Regions from separate parts of the Burkholderia sp. Bp8998 genome, predicted to be linked through region 2. Evidence: predicted binding sites of a transcription regulator. Region 2 holds the regulator's gene; the other holds the start of a gene.

Region 1 (7,243 bases), on a different contig from region 2:
CGACGCGCCGAGATCGGCTTCCTGCTGTTCGCGCGACGACGCGCGATAGCGCACGCAGTAGTCGCGCGAGCACAGGAACGAGCCGCCCTTGATGACCATCGGCGTATCGTGCCGGCGCGTCGGCGGCGCGACGGCCGCCGTGTCGCCGTTCGTATGCGACTGGTGCGGGCCCGTGTACGCGTCCTTGGTCCATTCCCATGCATTGCCGATCATGTCGTAGAGCCGGAAGCCGTTCGCCGCGTAGCAGCCGACCGGCGCAAGCCCCGCATGGCCGTCCTCGGCCGTGTCGAGCACCGGGAACACGCCCTGCCAGTAGTTCGCGGCCGGCTTGCCCCGCGCATCGCGCGGCGCCGCGTCGAGCGATGCATCGTCGCGGCCGGCCTTGCCCGCGTATTCCCATTCGGCCTCGGTCGGCAGGTCGCGGCCGAGCCAGCGCGCATACGCGAGCGCATCGCGCTGCGTGACGAGCGTGACGGGCAGGTTGCCGAGCCCGTCGACATTGCTGCCCGGCCCGCGCGGATGACGCCACGATGCGCCCTTCACCCACGACCACCATGCCAGGTCGCGCGCGTTCATCTCGTCGCGCGTCGGCACATGAAACACGGCCGCCCCATCCTGCTGCTCGGCCTCGGTCACGTAGCCCGTCGCCTGCACGAACGCGGCGAACTGCGCGATCGTCACGTCGGTCTGGTCGATCCAGAACGCGCCGACACGCGTGCGGCCGTCACCGGCCGGGCGTTCGTCCGCATAGCCGCGCGTGCTGCCGAACACGAACGCGCCGCCGCGCAGGTGCACCATCCCGGCCTTCGGGTCGTCGCGCCACCCGCCCGGCAAGCCCGAATAGCGCGCGCACTGTTGCTCCGTGCCGAGCGGCGCGAGCGCACGGCCGCGATTCGCGTCGTCGAATGCACCGCCCGCCGGTGCGACGGGATTCGCATAGCCGGCCGCGAACGCGGCGGCGAACAGCGTGGCGGCCAGCGCCGCGCCGATCGTCCAGAACCGGACCCGCATCGTGTCGCTCCCGGGTTCAGTAGTAGCCGCGCGGACGCAGCGGTTCCACGCCGCCGACGTTGCTCATGTAGGTCTTCCACTGGTCGACCAGCGTGCTGATCACCGACGGGTTCTGCGCGGACACGTCGGCCGCCTCGCCGCGATCCGCCGCGAGGTCGTACAGTTGCCAGTGGCCATCGAGCGGCCCGAGCGGCGGCTCGGTCCACAACGCCTTCCAGCGGCCGTCGGCGCTGCGCAGGTACGCGCGGCCATACGCTTCGTCACCGAACGGCGTCGTATGCACTTCGCCCGTCGCCGAGCCGGTGAGCACCGGCAGCAGCGACTGGCCCGTCACCGGATACACGTAGCGGTTGTTGTAGACGACCTTGCCCTTGTTCTGGTCGACGCCCGTCAGCGTGTTCACGAGCGGCGGCGCCGGCTGCGACGGCGGCGTGACGCCCGCGACCGCGAGGAAGGTCGCCGTGTTGTCGGTCACGTGCGTGAACGCGCGCAGCGTCGGCAACTGCTGCGTCTGCCCCGGTAGCCGCACGATCGTCGGCGTCGACACGCCGCCTTCGGCCGAATAGCCCTTCGTGAGCCGGAACGGCGTCGCGCTCGCTTCGGCCCAGCGCAGCCCGTATTGCAGCCGCTGCGCGTTCTGCTTGCCGTTGTCGGTGCCGAGCGCCGAATAGACCGGCTCCTGCCCGTTCGCGGTGTCGGTCGCCGTCGGGTCCGCGCCGGAGTCGATCGGCCAGCCTTCCGCGCCGTTGTCCGACTGGAACATGATGAACGTGTTGTCGTATTCGCCGATGTCCTTCAGGTGCTGGATCAGCAGGCCGATGTTGTAGTCGAGGTTCTCGACCATCCCCGCATAGATCTCCATGTAGCGCGCCTGTGCACGGCGCTCGGCCGGGCTCAGGCTCGCCCACAGCTTGTCGACCTTGCCGGTGCCATAGTCGCTGTAGCCGTCGGCGGCCGAATGCACGGCGCTGATGTACTTCGCGTTCGCGGTGCCGTTGTTCGCCGTCGCGGGCGACGCCGACGTCGTTTCGGGCAGGCCGTCGAACGGCTTGAAGTCCGCGGGGATCAGGCCGAGCGCCTTCTGCCGCGCGATCCGCGCGTTGCGGATCGCATCGTAGCCGGCGTCGTACACACCCGCGTACTTGTGCAGCCACGGGTCCGGCACCTGCAGCGGCCAGTGCGGCGACGTATATGCCGCGTATGCGAAGAACGGCTTGCCGTCCTGCTTGTTCGAATCGATGTACGAGATCAGCTTCTGCGTATAGAAATTCGTCGAGTAGAACACGGCCGGGCTGCCGCCCGCGCCGCCCGGCTGTCCGGGCTGGCCAGGCTGCACGTAGCGGCCGTCTTCGGTGTAGTTCGACGAGCCGGCCGGTTCGTGCGCGAAGTGGTTCGTCGCCGCGCCACCGAGCAGCACGTAGCTGCGCTCGAAGCCCCACTGGTCCGGCGTCTGCCCGCTGCCCGTCGCGCTGCCGACGATCCCCGAGCCGATGTGCCACTTGCCCGCGATGTACGTGTGATAGCCGGCGTCCTTCAGAAGTTGCGCGAACGACAGCGCGCGATCGTTCAGGTATCCCTCGTAACCTGGCAGGCCGCGTCGCTCGTCGGTCGGGACGCCCATCGTGCCTTCGCCGACGAGGTGGTGATCGGTGCCGGAAATCAGCATCGCGCGCGTGATCGCGCACACGGTGCCGGTGTGGTGGTTCGACAGGATGCGGCCCGATGCGACCAGCGCGTCGAGGTTCGGCGTGTTGATCTCGCCACCGAATGCATGGATGTCGGAATAGCCGAGATCGTCGGCCATGATGTACAGGATGTTCGGGCGCTTGGCCGCGGGCGTCGCATTGGCCTGGGGCGGCGGATTGCTGTCGACGCCGCCGCATGACGCGAGCGACAGCGCGCCGGCAATCGCGGCACAGACTACGCGGAAACGGAAAGCATGCAACGGCGCGGCGGACTTTTTCATTCTTGTTGACGCTCGATCTACGGGATCGGCGATCTTAGCGTCGCTCGCGCAGCGCCCAAAGTCGGATTCGTCACATGCTAACGGGAAGGGGGAATATGCGGCGCGCGCCATAGCGCCTCCACGCAAATGCTTTTCCGAATCCGTTATTGGATCGCACCGCCGCGCGTTTTTATACTCACTCGTCAGCACGCTCCGATGAAACGTGCCAACCCATTTCGACGCAACAGAACAGGACGGACAGATGAGCCTACGCCCCTTGCACGACCGCGTGATCGTGAAGCGACTCGACCAGGAAACCACCACCGCATCGGGCATCGTGATTCCCGACAGCGCCGCCGAAAAGCCCGACCAGGGCGAAGTGATCGCCGTCGGCCCCGGCCGCAAGGACGCGGACGGCCAGCGCATCGTGCCCGACCTGCAGGTCGGCGAGCGCGTGCTGTTCGGCAAGTACGCGGGGCAAGCCGTCAAGGTGGACGGCAACGAGTTTCTCGTGCTGCGCGAAGAAGACATCGTCGCGGTCGTCAATCAATAACGGAGCGCAATCATGGCAGCCAAGGAAATCATTTTCAGCGACATCGCGCGTGCGAAGCTGACCGAAGGCGTGAACATTCTCGCGAACGCGGTGAAGGTCACGCTCGGGCCGAAGGGCCGCAACGTCGTGCTCGAACGCAGCTTCGGCGCGCCCGTCGTCACGAAGGACGGCGTGTCGGTCGCGAAGGAAATCGAACTCGCGGACAAGCTTCAGAACATCGGCGCGCAGCTCGTGAAGGAAGTCGCGTCGCGCACCAGCGACGCAGCCGGCGACGGCACGACGACGGCCACCGTGCTCGCGCAGGCAATCGTCCGTGAAGGCCAGAAGTACGTGGCGGCCGGGCTCAATCCGCTCGACCTGAAGCGCGGCATCGACAAGGCCGTCGCATCGGCCGTCGACGAATTGAAGAAGATCAGCAAGCCGACCACCACGAGCAAGGAAATCGCTCAGGTCGCGACGATCTCCGCGAATGGCGAGGAATCGATCGGCCAGCGCATCGCCGAAGCGATCGACCGCGTCGGCAAGGAAGGCGTGATCACGGTCGAGGACGGCAAGTCGCTCGCCGACGAGCTCGACGTCGTCGAAGGGCTGCAGTTCGATCGCGGCTACCTGTCGCCGTATTTCATCAACAATCCGGACAAGCAGATCGCCGAGATCGAGAACCCGTACATCCTGCTGCACGACAAGAAGATCTCGAACATCCGCGACCTGCTGCCGGTGCTCGAACAGGTCGCGAAGTCGGGCCGGCCGCTCCTGATCATCGCGGAAGACGTCGAGGGCGAAGCGCTCGCGACGCTGGTCGTGAACAACATCCGCGGCATCCTGAAGACGGTCGCGGTCAAGGCGCCGGGCTTCGGCGATCGCCGCAAGGCGCTGCTCGAGGACATCGCGATCCTGACCGGCGGGCAAGTCGTCGCCGAGGAAACGGGCCTCACGCTCGACAAGGCGACGCTCGCCGAGCTCGGCCAGGCGACGCGCATCGAGGTCGGCAAGGAAAACACGACCGTGATCGACGGCGCGGGCGACGCGAAGAACATCGAGGCGCGCGTGAAGCAGATTCGCGTGCAGATCGAAGAAGCGACCTCCGACTACGACCGTGAAAAGCTGCAGGAACGCGTGGCCAAGCTCGCGGGCGGCGTCGCGGTGATCAAGGTCGGCGGCGCGACCGAGATCGAGGTGAAGGAGAAAAAGGACCGCGTCGACGACGCGCTGCACGCGACACGTGCGGCCGTCGAGGAAGGCATCGTGCCGGGCGGCGGCGTCGCGCTGATCCGCGTGCGGCAGGCGATCCGCGCACTCAAGGCTGGAAACGCCGACCAGGACGCAGGCATCAAGATCGTGCTGCGCGCGCTCGAGGAACCGCTGCGCCAGATCGTCACGAATGCGGGCGAGGAAGCGAGCGTGGTCGTCGCGAAGGTCGCGGAAGGGTCGGGCAACTTCGGCTACAACGCGCAGACCGGCGAATACGGCGACCTCGTCGAATCGGGCGTGCTCGATCCGACCAAAGTCACGCGCACCGCACTGCAGAACGCGGCGTCGGTCGCGGGGCTGCTGCTGACGACCGATGCGACGGTATTCGAAGCACCGAAGGATGCGGCGCCGGCCGCGGTGCCGGGCGGCCCCGGCGCGGGCGGGCCGGGGTTTGATTTCTGACGATCCGACGATCCGACGATTTGACGAAGCCTCGGTCTCGCCGCCGCATCGGGCACCTGGGCCGCGATCGCGATTGTCGGGCGCAGCCTGCTCGTGACCGGTTCCGCATTACCCCCAAAAAAGGTTCATCGCGGGATTCCGGGGAACGCGGCACGCGGCACGCGGCGCGCATCGTCGGCCGAACGGTGGGTCCGGGTTTTCATCAGGACATCCGGTACGCCGTACGATCCATTATGGAGAAAGCACTGTCGCAGCCAACCGCAGGAGGGCGCACCGTGACTTCCGATCCCAATCCCTCGACCGCCTTCGTGTTCGCCGGCGGCGGCAGCCTTGGCGCGATCGAGGTCGGCATGCTCCGCGAACTGGTCGCGATCGGCGTACGGCCTGATTGCGTCGTCGGTGCGTCGGCGGGCGCGATCAATGCCGCCTATTTCGCCGGCCGGCCGGACGCGGATGGCGTCGCGATGCTCGCCGCGCTGTGGTGCAGAATCCGCCGTCAGGACGTCATGCCGTTCTCGATGCGCAGCGTCATCGCAATGCTTCTGCGCAACCGGCCGCATCTGGTCGAGGCCGATGCGCTGCGCCTGCTGTTGGAACAGAACCTGCCGTACCGGCGGATCGAGCAGGCCGCGTTGCCGCTCCACATCGTCGCGACCGACGTGCTGAACGGCCAGGAAGTCGTGCTGTCGGCCGGCTCGGTCGTGGATGCCGTGCAGGCCAGCGCGGCGATTCCCGGCGTGTTTCCGTCGGTCAGCATCGGCGGCGTGGAACTCGTCGACGGCGGCGTCGCGAACAATACGCCGATCTCCGTTGCGATCGCGCTCGGCGTCAAGCGGATCGTCGTGCTGCCGGCCGGGTTCGCCTGTGCGTTGCGCGTGCCGCCGCGCAGCGCGATCGCGCATGCGACGCACGCGCTGACGCTCGTGATCGCGCGGCAACTGGTGCGCGATCTGGAACTGTACGCGGCACACGCGCAGATCCATGTCGTGCCGCCGCTCTGTCCGCTCGACGTGTCGTCATACGATTACTCGCAGTGCGCGCAACTGATCGACAAGGCCGCGGAGCGCACGCGCGCGTGGATCGATGCGGGCGGACTCGCGCAGTGCGCGATTCCTGGCCAGCTGCGCGAACACGATCACGCCACGGCGCTGTCGCATTGACGGTTGCTCACGTGCCACGCACACTCACGACTGACGAACGCCGATTGCCGGGCTGCCGGGTCCGTCCTCTCCCGGGAAATATGCGCAGAACCCGAAAAAAGGCCGCTTGCGACGTCCCGCTGCCGGGAGCCACAAGCGGCCTTCTCGCGTGCCGCGCGTCTCAGCGCCGCGCCGCCAGCCTTCTCACGACGCTGACCAGCGCATCGACTTCATCGCAGGTGTTGTAGAACGCCAGCGACGGCCGCACCGTCGCCTCGAGCCCGAAGCGCCGCAGGATCGGTTGCGCGCAGTGATGCCCGGAGCGCACCGCGATGCCCTCCTCATTCAGTGCCTGCCCGACTTCCTCGGTCTCATAGCCCTTCAGCACGAACGACAGCACGCTCGCCTTGTCGCGCGCGGTGCCGACGAGCCGCACGCCCGGCACCGGCGCGAGCACGCTCGTCGCATACGCGAGCAGATCGTGCTCGTAGCGCGCGATGTTCTCGATGCCGACGCGGCTCACGTAGTCGAGCGCCGCGCCGAGCCCCACCGCATCCGCGATGTTGCCGGTGCCGGCCTCGAAGCGGTTCGGCGGCGGCTGGAACACCGTGCGCTCGAACGTCACGTCCGCGATCATGTTGCCGCCACCTTGCCACGGCGGCATGTCGTCGAGGATCGCGCGCTTGCCGTACACGACGCCGATCCCGGTCGGCCCGTAGATCTTGTGCCCGGAGAACACGAAGAAGTCCGCATCGAGCGCCTGCACATCGACACGCATGTGCGAGATCGACTGCGCGCCGTCGACCAGCGCCTTCGCGCCCGCGCGATGTGCGAGTTCGACGATCTCCTTCACCGGCACGACCGTGCCGAGCGCATTCGACACCTGCGTGACGGACACGATCTTCGTGCGGTCGTTGAGCAGCTTCCGGTATTCGTCGAGCA
Region 2 (7,243 bases):
GCTTGACCGCCGCGCCGTTGATCTTCACGTGGCCCTTGTCGGCCGCGTCGGACGCGAGCGAGCGCGTCTTGAAGAAGCGGGCGGCCCATAGCCATTTGTCGATGCGCAGCTTCGCGCCGGGTTCCGTCGAAATCCTGTAGTTCATCGCGTTCAACTCACCGTTTCGGGCTGCACGACCTTCACCGGCCAGCCCTGCAGATTCTCGGCGACGATCTCGCCCACCGCGCCGATCCACGCGGACGCGCCGTTCAGGCACGGAATCCGGTGGAACGTCTGGCCGCCGCCCGCGATGAACTCGTCGCGCACCTCCATCCCGATCTCCTCGATCGTCTCCAGACAATCGGCCGTAAAACCGGGACAGAACACATCGGCCCGCCGCACGCCGGCCTCGCCGAGCTCGCGCAGTGTCGGCGCCGTGTACGGCTGCAGCCACTCGGCCTTGCCGAAGCGCGACTGGAACGTTACGCGGCATTCGAGCGTCGACAGCCCGAGCACGGCCATCAGCAGCGCGCCCGTCTGCTGGCACTGGTCGTGATAGGGGTCGCCCAGGTCGAGCGTGCGTTTCGGCACGCCGTGAAAACTCAGCACGAGTTTGTCGCCGGCCGCGAAGTCGGGCCGGCCGTGCTGCGCCCAGTACTGGCGCACCTGTTCGGCAAGCGCGTGGATGTAGGCCGGATGGTCGGCATACTGCCGCACCGTGCGCACTTCCGGCTGGTTGCGCATCCGCGCGAGCGCGGCGAACGCGGCATCGAATGCCGTCGCGGTGGTGGACGCCGAGTATTGCGGATACATCGGCATCAGCAGCACGCGCTCGACGCCCGCGCGCTTGAACTGCGCGAGCGCCTGCGCAATGCTCGGGCTGCCGTAGCGCATCGCGTAGTCGACCGTCACCTGATAGCCGTTCGAGGCGAGCAGGTGGCGCACGCCTTCGGTCTGGCGCTCGGTGTATACGCGCAGCGGCGAGCCTTCGGGCATCCAGACGGCCGCGTATTTCTTCGCGGACGCGCGGCCGCGCAGCGGCAGGATCAGCGTGCGCAGCAGCACTTGCCAGACGGCCTGCGGGATTTCGACGACGCGGGGGTCCGACAGGAACTCGGCCAGATAGCGCCGCACCGCGCGCGGCGTCGGGGCGTCGGGCGTGCCGAGATTGATCAGCAGCACGCCGATGCGATGGGCAGCCGCGACGCTCGAAGGCGGCTCAAGATCGAAACGCATGGGCAGGAACGTGCTCGCGGCACGCAGTCGGACGGCCCTCAATTATAGCGGGCCGCCTCGCTCGGGTCGGCTGGCCGTTCGGCCGACTGGTGGCGCGCGCGCCGCCGCGGCACGATGGCGGGACGGTGTCGGTTCAGGTTACTGCTGGCTCAGCGTGAGCGACAGCAGCCGCGCGGTGATGTCGACGATCGGGATCACGCGGTTGTACGCCATGCGGGTCGGGCCGATCACGCCGAGCGTGCCGACGATCTGGCCGTTCACCTCGTAGGGTGCGGTCACGACGCTCATTTCCTCGATCGGCACGAGCGTCGATTCGCCGCCGATGAAGATCTGCACGCCCTGGGCGTGGCTCGACACGTCGAGCAATTGCAGGAGGCCCGTCTTTTGGTCGAACACGTCGAACAGCTTGCGCAGCCGCGCCATGTCGGACGACAGGTCCGCCACTTCGAGCAGGTTGCGCTCGCCGGAAATCAGCACGGTGTCCTCGGTGTCGGGCACCTCGGTGCTGGCCGTCACGGCTGCATGCATCAGCGTGGTCATGTCGCCGCGCAACTGGTCGATCTCGTCGCGCAGGCGGCGGCGCACCTCGTCGAACGACAGCCCGGCGAAATGCGCATTGATGTAGTTGGACGCCTCGGTGAGCTGCGACGGCGAATAGTCGCGCGGCGTCGCGAGCATCCGGTTCTGCACGTCGCCCTCGGGCGTGACGATGATCAGCAGGATCCGCTTGTCCGACAGCCGCATGAACTCGATCTGCTTGAACACGTGGCTGCGGCGCGGCGTCAGCACGACACCCGCGAACTGCGACAGGTTCGACAGCACGCTCGCCGCGGCCGCCACGACCCGCTGCTGCGGCTCGCCGGCCTGCAGCGTGTTCTGTACCTGGCGCGCGACGGCCTCGGCGTCGATCGGCGCCTCGACCGTCAGCATCGTGTCGACGAACAGGCGATAGCCGCGCGGCGTCGGCACGCGGCCGGCCGACGTGTGCGGGCTCGACACGAGGCCGAGCTCCTCCAGGTCGGACATCACGTTGCGGATCGTTGCCGGGCTCAGCTCGAGCCCGGAATAACGGGACAACGTGCGCGAGCCGACCGGCTGACCGTCGGCGATATACCGTTCGATCAGGGTTTTCAGGAGGGTTCGTGCGCGAGGATCTAGCATGGTGGAAAATTTTAGCGCAACCGCGCGACCGCGGCGAGTGGCCGCGGCCACTGTCGCGCGGGCTGACCGATCCGGCCCCGTCCGCGCACAGCCGGTTCTTTTCGTCAACGAGCTATGGTGTAATGCCGGCATGAAAACCGGTAATCAGTTCAACACTGTCGCGCTCGTCGGCCGGAGCAACACGCCCGGCATCGCCGAGCCGCTCGCCACGCTGGCTGGCTGCATCGCGAAGCTCGGCTTCGAGGTCGTGTTCGAAGCCGACACCGCGCGCGAGATCGGCATCTCCGGCTATCCGGCGCTCACCCCGGCGGAAATCGGGGCGCGCGCGGACGTGGCGGTCGTGCTCGGCGGCGACGGCACGATGCTCGGCATCGGCCGCCAGCTCGCGCCGTACAAGACGCCGCTGATCGGGATCAACCACGGGCGGCTCGGCTTCATCACCGACATCGCGGCGGCCGACATGCAGGCGCGCGTCCCGGTGATCCTGTCGGGCAAGTTCGAGCGCGAGGAGCGCTCGCTGCTCGAGGCCCGCATCGTGCGCGACGGCGAACCGATCTACCACGCGCTCGCGTTCAACGACGTCGTCGTGAACCGCAGCGGCTTTTCCGGGATGGTCGAGCTGCGCGCGTCGGTCGACGGCCGGTACATGTACAACCAGCGTTCGGACGGCCTGATCGTCGCCACGCCGACCGGCTCGACCGCGTACGCGCTGTCGTCGGCCGGCCCGATCCTGCATCCGCAGCTCCAGGGCATCGTGCTCGTGCCGATCGCGCCGCACGCGCTGTCGAACCGGCCGATCGTGCTGCCCGACGATTCGAAGATCGCGATCCAGATCGTCGCCGGCCGCGACGTCAACGTGAACTTCGACATGCAGTCGTTCACCGCGCTCGAGTTGAACGACACGATCGAGGTGCGCCGCTCGAAGCACACGGTGCCGTTCCTGCACCCGGTCGGCTACAGCTACTACGCGACGCTGCGCAAGAAGCTGCACTGGAACGAGCACGCATCGAACGAAGACGACAAGGCGTCCTGACGCACCAACGCCCGACACCATGCTCCGCCACCTCTCGATTCGCGACTTCGTCATCGTCGCCGCGCTCGATCTCGAATTCGACAGCGGCTTTACCGTCTTTTCCGGCGAAACCGGCGCCGGCAAATCGATCCTGATCGACGCGCTGGCCCTCGCACTCGGCGAACGCGCCGATGCGAGCGTCGTGCGCGCCGGCTGCGGCCGCGCCGACATCACCGCCGAATTCACGCCGCACGACCGCGTCGCGCGCTGGCTCGACGAACATGCGTTCGACGCGGAGGACACCGTGATGCTGCGCCGCGTGATCGACGCGAACGGCCGCTCGCGCGCGTTCATCAACGGCACCAGCGCGACGCTCGCGCAGCTGCGCGAGCTCGGCGAAATGCTGGTCGACATCCATGGCCAGCACGCGCACCAGTTGCTGATGCGGCCCGACGCGCAGCGCGAGCTGTTCGACACGCACGCGGGGCTCGTCGCCGATGCCGCGAACGTCGCACGCGCGTGGCGAGTCTGGCGCGACGCGACGCAGGCGATCGAAGCCGCGAAAGCGCATGAGCGCGAACTGCAGCTCGAACGCGAGAAGCTCGCCTGGCAGCTCGCCGAGCTCGACAAGCTCGCGCCGCAGCCGGGCGAATGGGACGAAGTCGGCAGCGAGCACAAGCGCCTGTCGCATTCGGCGAACCTGATCGCCGGCGTGCAGGGCGCGCTCAACGCGCTGTCCGAGGCCGATGACGCGATGCTCCCGCAACTCGGTGCGATCGTGTCGAAGCTGCGCAGCCTGGCCGACTACGACACGGGGCTCGGCGACGCGCTCGCGTCGCTCGAACCGGCCGAGATCCAGCTGCAGGAAGCCGTCTATTCGCTGTCGCACTACGCGCAGCGGCTCGATCTCGACCCGGCCCGGCTCGCGCAGGTCGAAACGCGCCTCGACGCGCTGCACTCGACCGCCCGCAAGTTCCGGCTGCCGCCCGACACGCTGCATGAAGAACATGCGGCACGCCGAGCGCAGCTCGCCGCGCTCGACGCGGCCGCCGATCTCGGCGCGCTCGAAGCCGCGCAGGCGAAGGCATGGGAAGCCTATCTCGCCGACGCGAAACACCTGTCGAAGGCACGCACGCAGGCCGCGAAGGCACTCGGCACGGCCGTCACGGCCGGCATGCAGGAACTGTCGATGGCGGGCGGCAGCTTCGAAGTCGCGCTCGTGCCGCTCGCCGACGGTGGCCCGCACGGGCTCGAGCAGGTCGAATTCCGGGTCGCCGGGCACCCCGGCGTGCCGCTGCGGCCGCTCGCGAAAGTCGCGTCGGGCGGCGAACTCGCACGGATCAGCCTTGCGCTCGCGGTAATCGCGAGCGCGGCCAGCCCGACACCGACGCTGATTTTCGACGAAGTCGACACGGGGATCGGCGGCGGCGTCGCCGAAGTGGTCGGGCGCCTGCTGCACCAGCTCGGGCGCGACCGCCAGGTGCTGTGCGTGACGCACCTGCCGCAGGTTGCCGCGCGCGGCGACCATCACTTCCAGGTCGCGAAGGGCGCCGACGACCGCGGCGGCACCGTCTCGTCGGTCGTCCCGCTCGACAAGGCGAGCCGGGTCGAGGAAGTCGCCCGGATGCTCGGCGGGCTCGAGATCACGGCAACGACGCGCAAGCACGCGAAGGAAATGCTGGCGGCCTGACGCAGGCAACCGTCGGCCGAATGTACGAAGACCGGCGCATGCGCCGGTCTTTTCTTGACGGACGGCCGCGGCCGCCCGATCGTGCCCGCCCGCCCCGATGAGTCGAACGTTCGATTCGAACGCCAGACTCAAACGTCCGTTTCGACCGCGCCGAAGACGCGCTCCCACAGCGCCGTCACGGCCGCCCGCTCGTCGGCCACCAGCGCCGGATCGACCCGCGCCTTCTCCATTCCGTCGAGCCGCAGCTTGTGCTGCAGCTTCCGATACTTGCGGTACGCGGCGCCGACGCGCTCGGCTTCGTCCTCGCCCATCAGCCCGAATCGCGCAACCTCGCGCAGCAGCGCGATGTTGCCGGTGTTGCGGATCAGCTCGGCATCGCTCGACGCATGCAGCAGCACCCAGTACTGGACGATGAACTCGATGTCGACCATGCCGCCGCGATCGTGCTTCAGGTCGAACAGCTCGGTCTGGTTCGGGTGGCCGGCGAACACCTTGCCGCGCATGTCGACGATTTCCTTCGCGAGCACCGCCCCGTCACGCGCCGTCGTCAGCACCTGCTGGCGGATCGCCTCGAAGTCCGCGCCGATCTGCATGTCGCCCGCGCTGTAGCGGGCGCGCGTCAACGCCTGGTGTTCCCACACCCATGCGGTGTTCGCCGCGTCGCCTTCGCGCAGCTGGTAGCGGCGGAACGCGTCGAGATCGGTCACGAGCAGCCCGGCCTCGCCGTTCGGCCGCAGCCGCAGGTCGATGTCGAACAGCGCGCCCGCGCCGGTCGCGGTCGTGAGCCACGTGATCAGCCGTCGCGTGAACGTCGTGTAGACGTCCGCCGAGCGCTCGTCAGGGTCGTCGTACAGGAAGATCAGGTCGAGATCCGATGCGTAGCCGAGCTCCTTGCCGCCGAGCTTGCCGTACGCGATCACCGCGAACTTCGGCACGTCGCGATGGCGCTTCGCGAGCTGCGACCAGACCACTTCGATCGTCACGTCGAGCACCGCGTCGGCGAGCTCGGACAGGCGGTCGCTCACGTGCTCGACCGACAGCTGGCCCGCCAGATCGATCAGCAGGATGCGGAACACCTCCGCGTGCTGCGCGTGCCGCAGCAGGTCCATCTGCTGCTCGGGGCCGTCGGCGGCCGCGAGGCGCGCACGCAATGCGTCCTTGAACGCGGGCCAGTCGAACGGGCTCGCGATCGCTTCGTCGTCGAGCAGTTCGTCGAGCAGCTGCGGATGGCGGATCAGGTAGCCGCCGCCCCAGCGCGTCGCGCCGAGCACCGACAGCACGCGGTCGAGCGCGGCCGGATACTCGGTCAGGAGCGCGAGATAGACGCCGCGCCGGCTGACCGTCTCGAGCAGGTCGAACAGCCGCACGATGGTGTCGTCGCGGCGCGCGGCGTCGATCCCCGGCGCGGCCTCGAGCGCGCGCTGCGCGACGCTGTCGAAGCGTTGCCGGCTCTTTTCCGGCAGGCCCGCGTAGCGCGACGACTGCCAGATCGCGCGCAGCCGCGCGAGCACGGCCGCCGGATCGGTGAAGCCCAGGCCGTCGAGGCGCGCGAGCAACGCGTCGTCTTCGCCGTCGTCGGCGAGCGCCCCGCTCCAGATCCACGTGGCGGCCGTGTCCTCGCCCGCCGCGCAGGGGCCGCCGCTCACCTTGTCGGCAAAGATCTGGTCGAACTGCGCCTCGACGAACGTCCGGTAGCCGTCGAGCACCTTCATCAGCGCCGCGTAGTCGGCAAAGCCCAGCGACGCGGCCAGCGTCGCGCGCTCGTCCGGATCGACCGGCATCGCGTGCGTCTGCGCGTCGTCGCGGTACTGGAGCCGGTGCTCGAGCGTGCGCAGGAAGTTGTACGCGTCGGTCAGCCGCTCGCGCACGTCCTCGCCGATCAGCCCGCGCGCCTGCGCATGGCGCAGCACCGCGAGCGTCGGCCGCACGCGGAATTCCGCATCCTGGCCGCCGCGGATCAGCTGGAACACCTGCGCGCTGAATTCGATCTCGCGGATCCCGCCGCGCCCGAGCTTGATGTCGTCGGCCTTGTCGGGCCGCATCGACGCGCGGCGCGCGGCTTCGTGGCGAATCTGCTGGTGCAGCGAACGGATCGCGCCGATCACGCCGAAGTCGAGATAGCGGCGGTACACGAACGGCTTGACGATCGATTCGAGCTGCGCCTC

What was found. The regulator HrcA, encoded in region 2, represses chaperone genes, less so after heat shock. The targets are predictions, from matches to a motif close to TTAGCACTCNNNNNNNNNGAGTGCTAA.
Region 1: the regulator HrcA is predicted to act here: its motif matches at 3,160-3,186, upstream of DIE06_RS00480 (co-chaperone GroES).

The regions. Positions count from the first base shown of each region.
Region 1 covers NZ_QTQF01000001.1:101,402-108,644, reverse strand. Annotated here, with positions in the region: gene DIE06_RS00490 (formylglycine-generating enzyme family protein) at 1-1,011, opposite strand, end outside; gene DIE06_RS00485 (arylsulfatase) at 1,028-2,977, opposite strand; gene DIE06_RS00480 (co-chaperone GroES) at 3,219-3,509, shown strand; gene groL (chaperonin GroEL) at 3,522-5,162, shown strand; gene DIE06_RS00465 (patatin-like phospholipase family protein) at 5,438-6,322, shown strand; gene DIE06_RS00460 (family 2A encapsulin nanocompartment cargo protein cysteine desulfurase) at 6,483-7,243, opposite strand, start outside.
Region 2 covers NZ_QTQF01000016.1:69,671-76,913, forward strand. Annotated here, with positions in the region: gene DIE06_RS17540 (RNA-binding S4 domain-containing protein) at 1-145, opposite strand, end outside; gene hemH (ferrochelatase) at 151-1,215, opposite strand; gene hrcA (heat-inducible transcriptional repressor HrcA) at 1,354-2,376, opposite strand; gene DIE06_RS17555 (NAD kinase) at 2,507-3,409, shown strand; gene recN (DNA repair protein RecN) at 3,429-5,078, shown strand; gene glnE (bifunctional [glutamate--ammonia ligase]-adenylyl-L-tyrosine phosphorylase/[glutamate--ammonia-ligase] adenylyltransferase) at 5,207-7,243, opposite strand, start outside.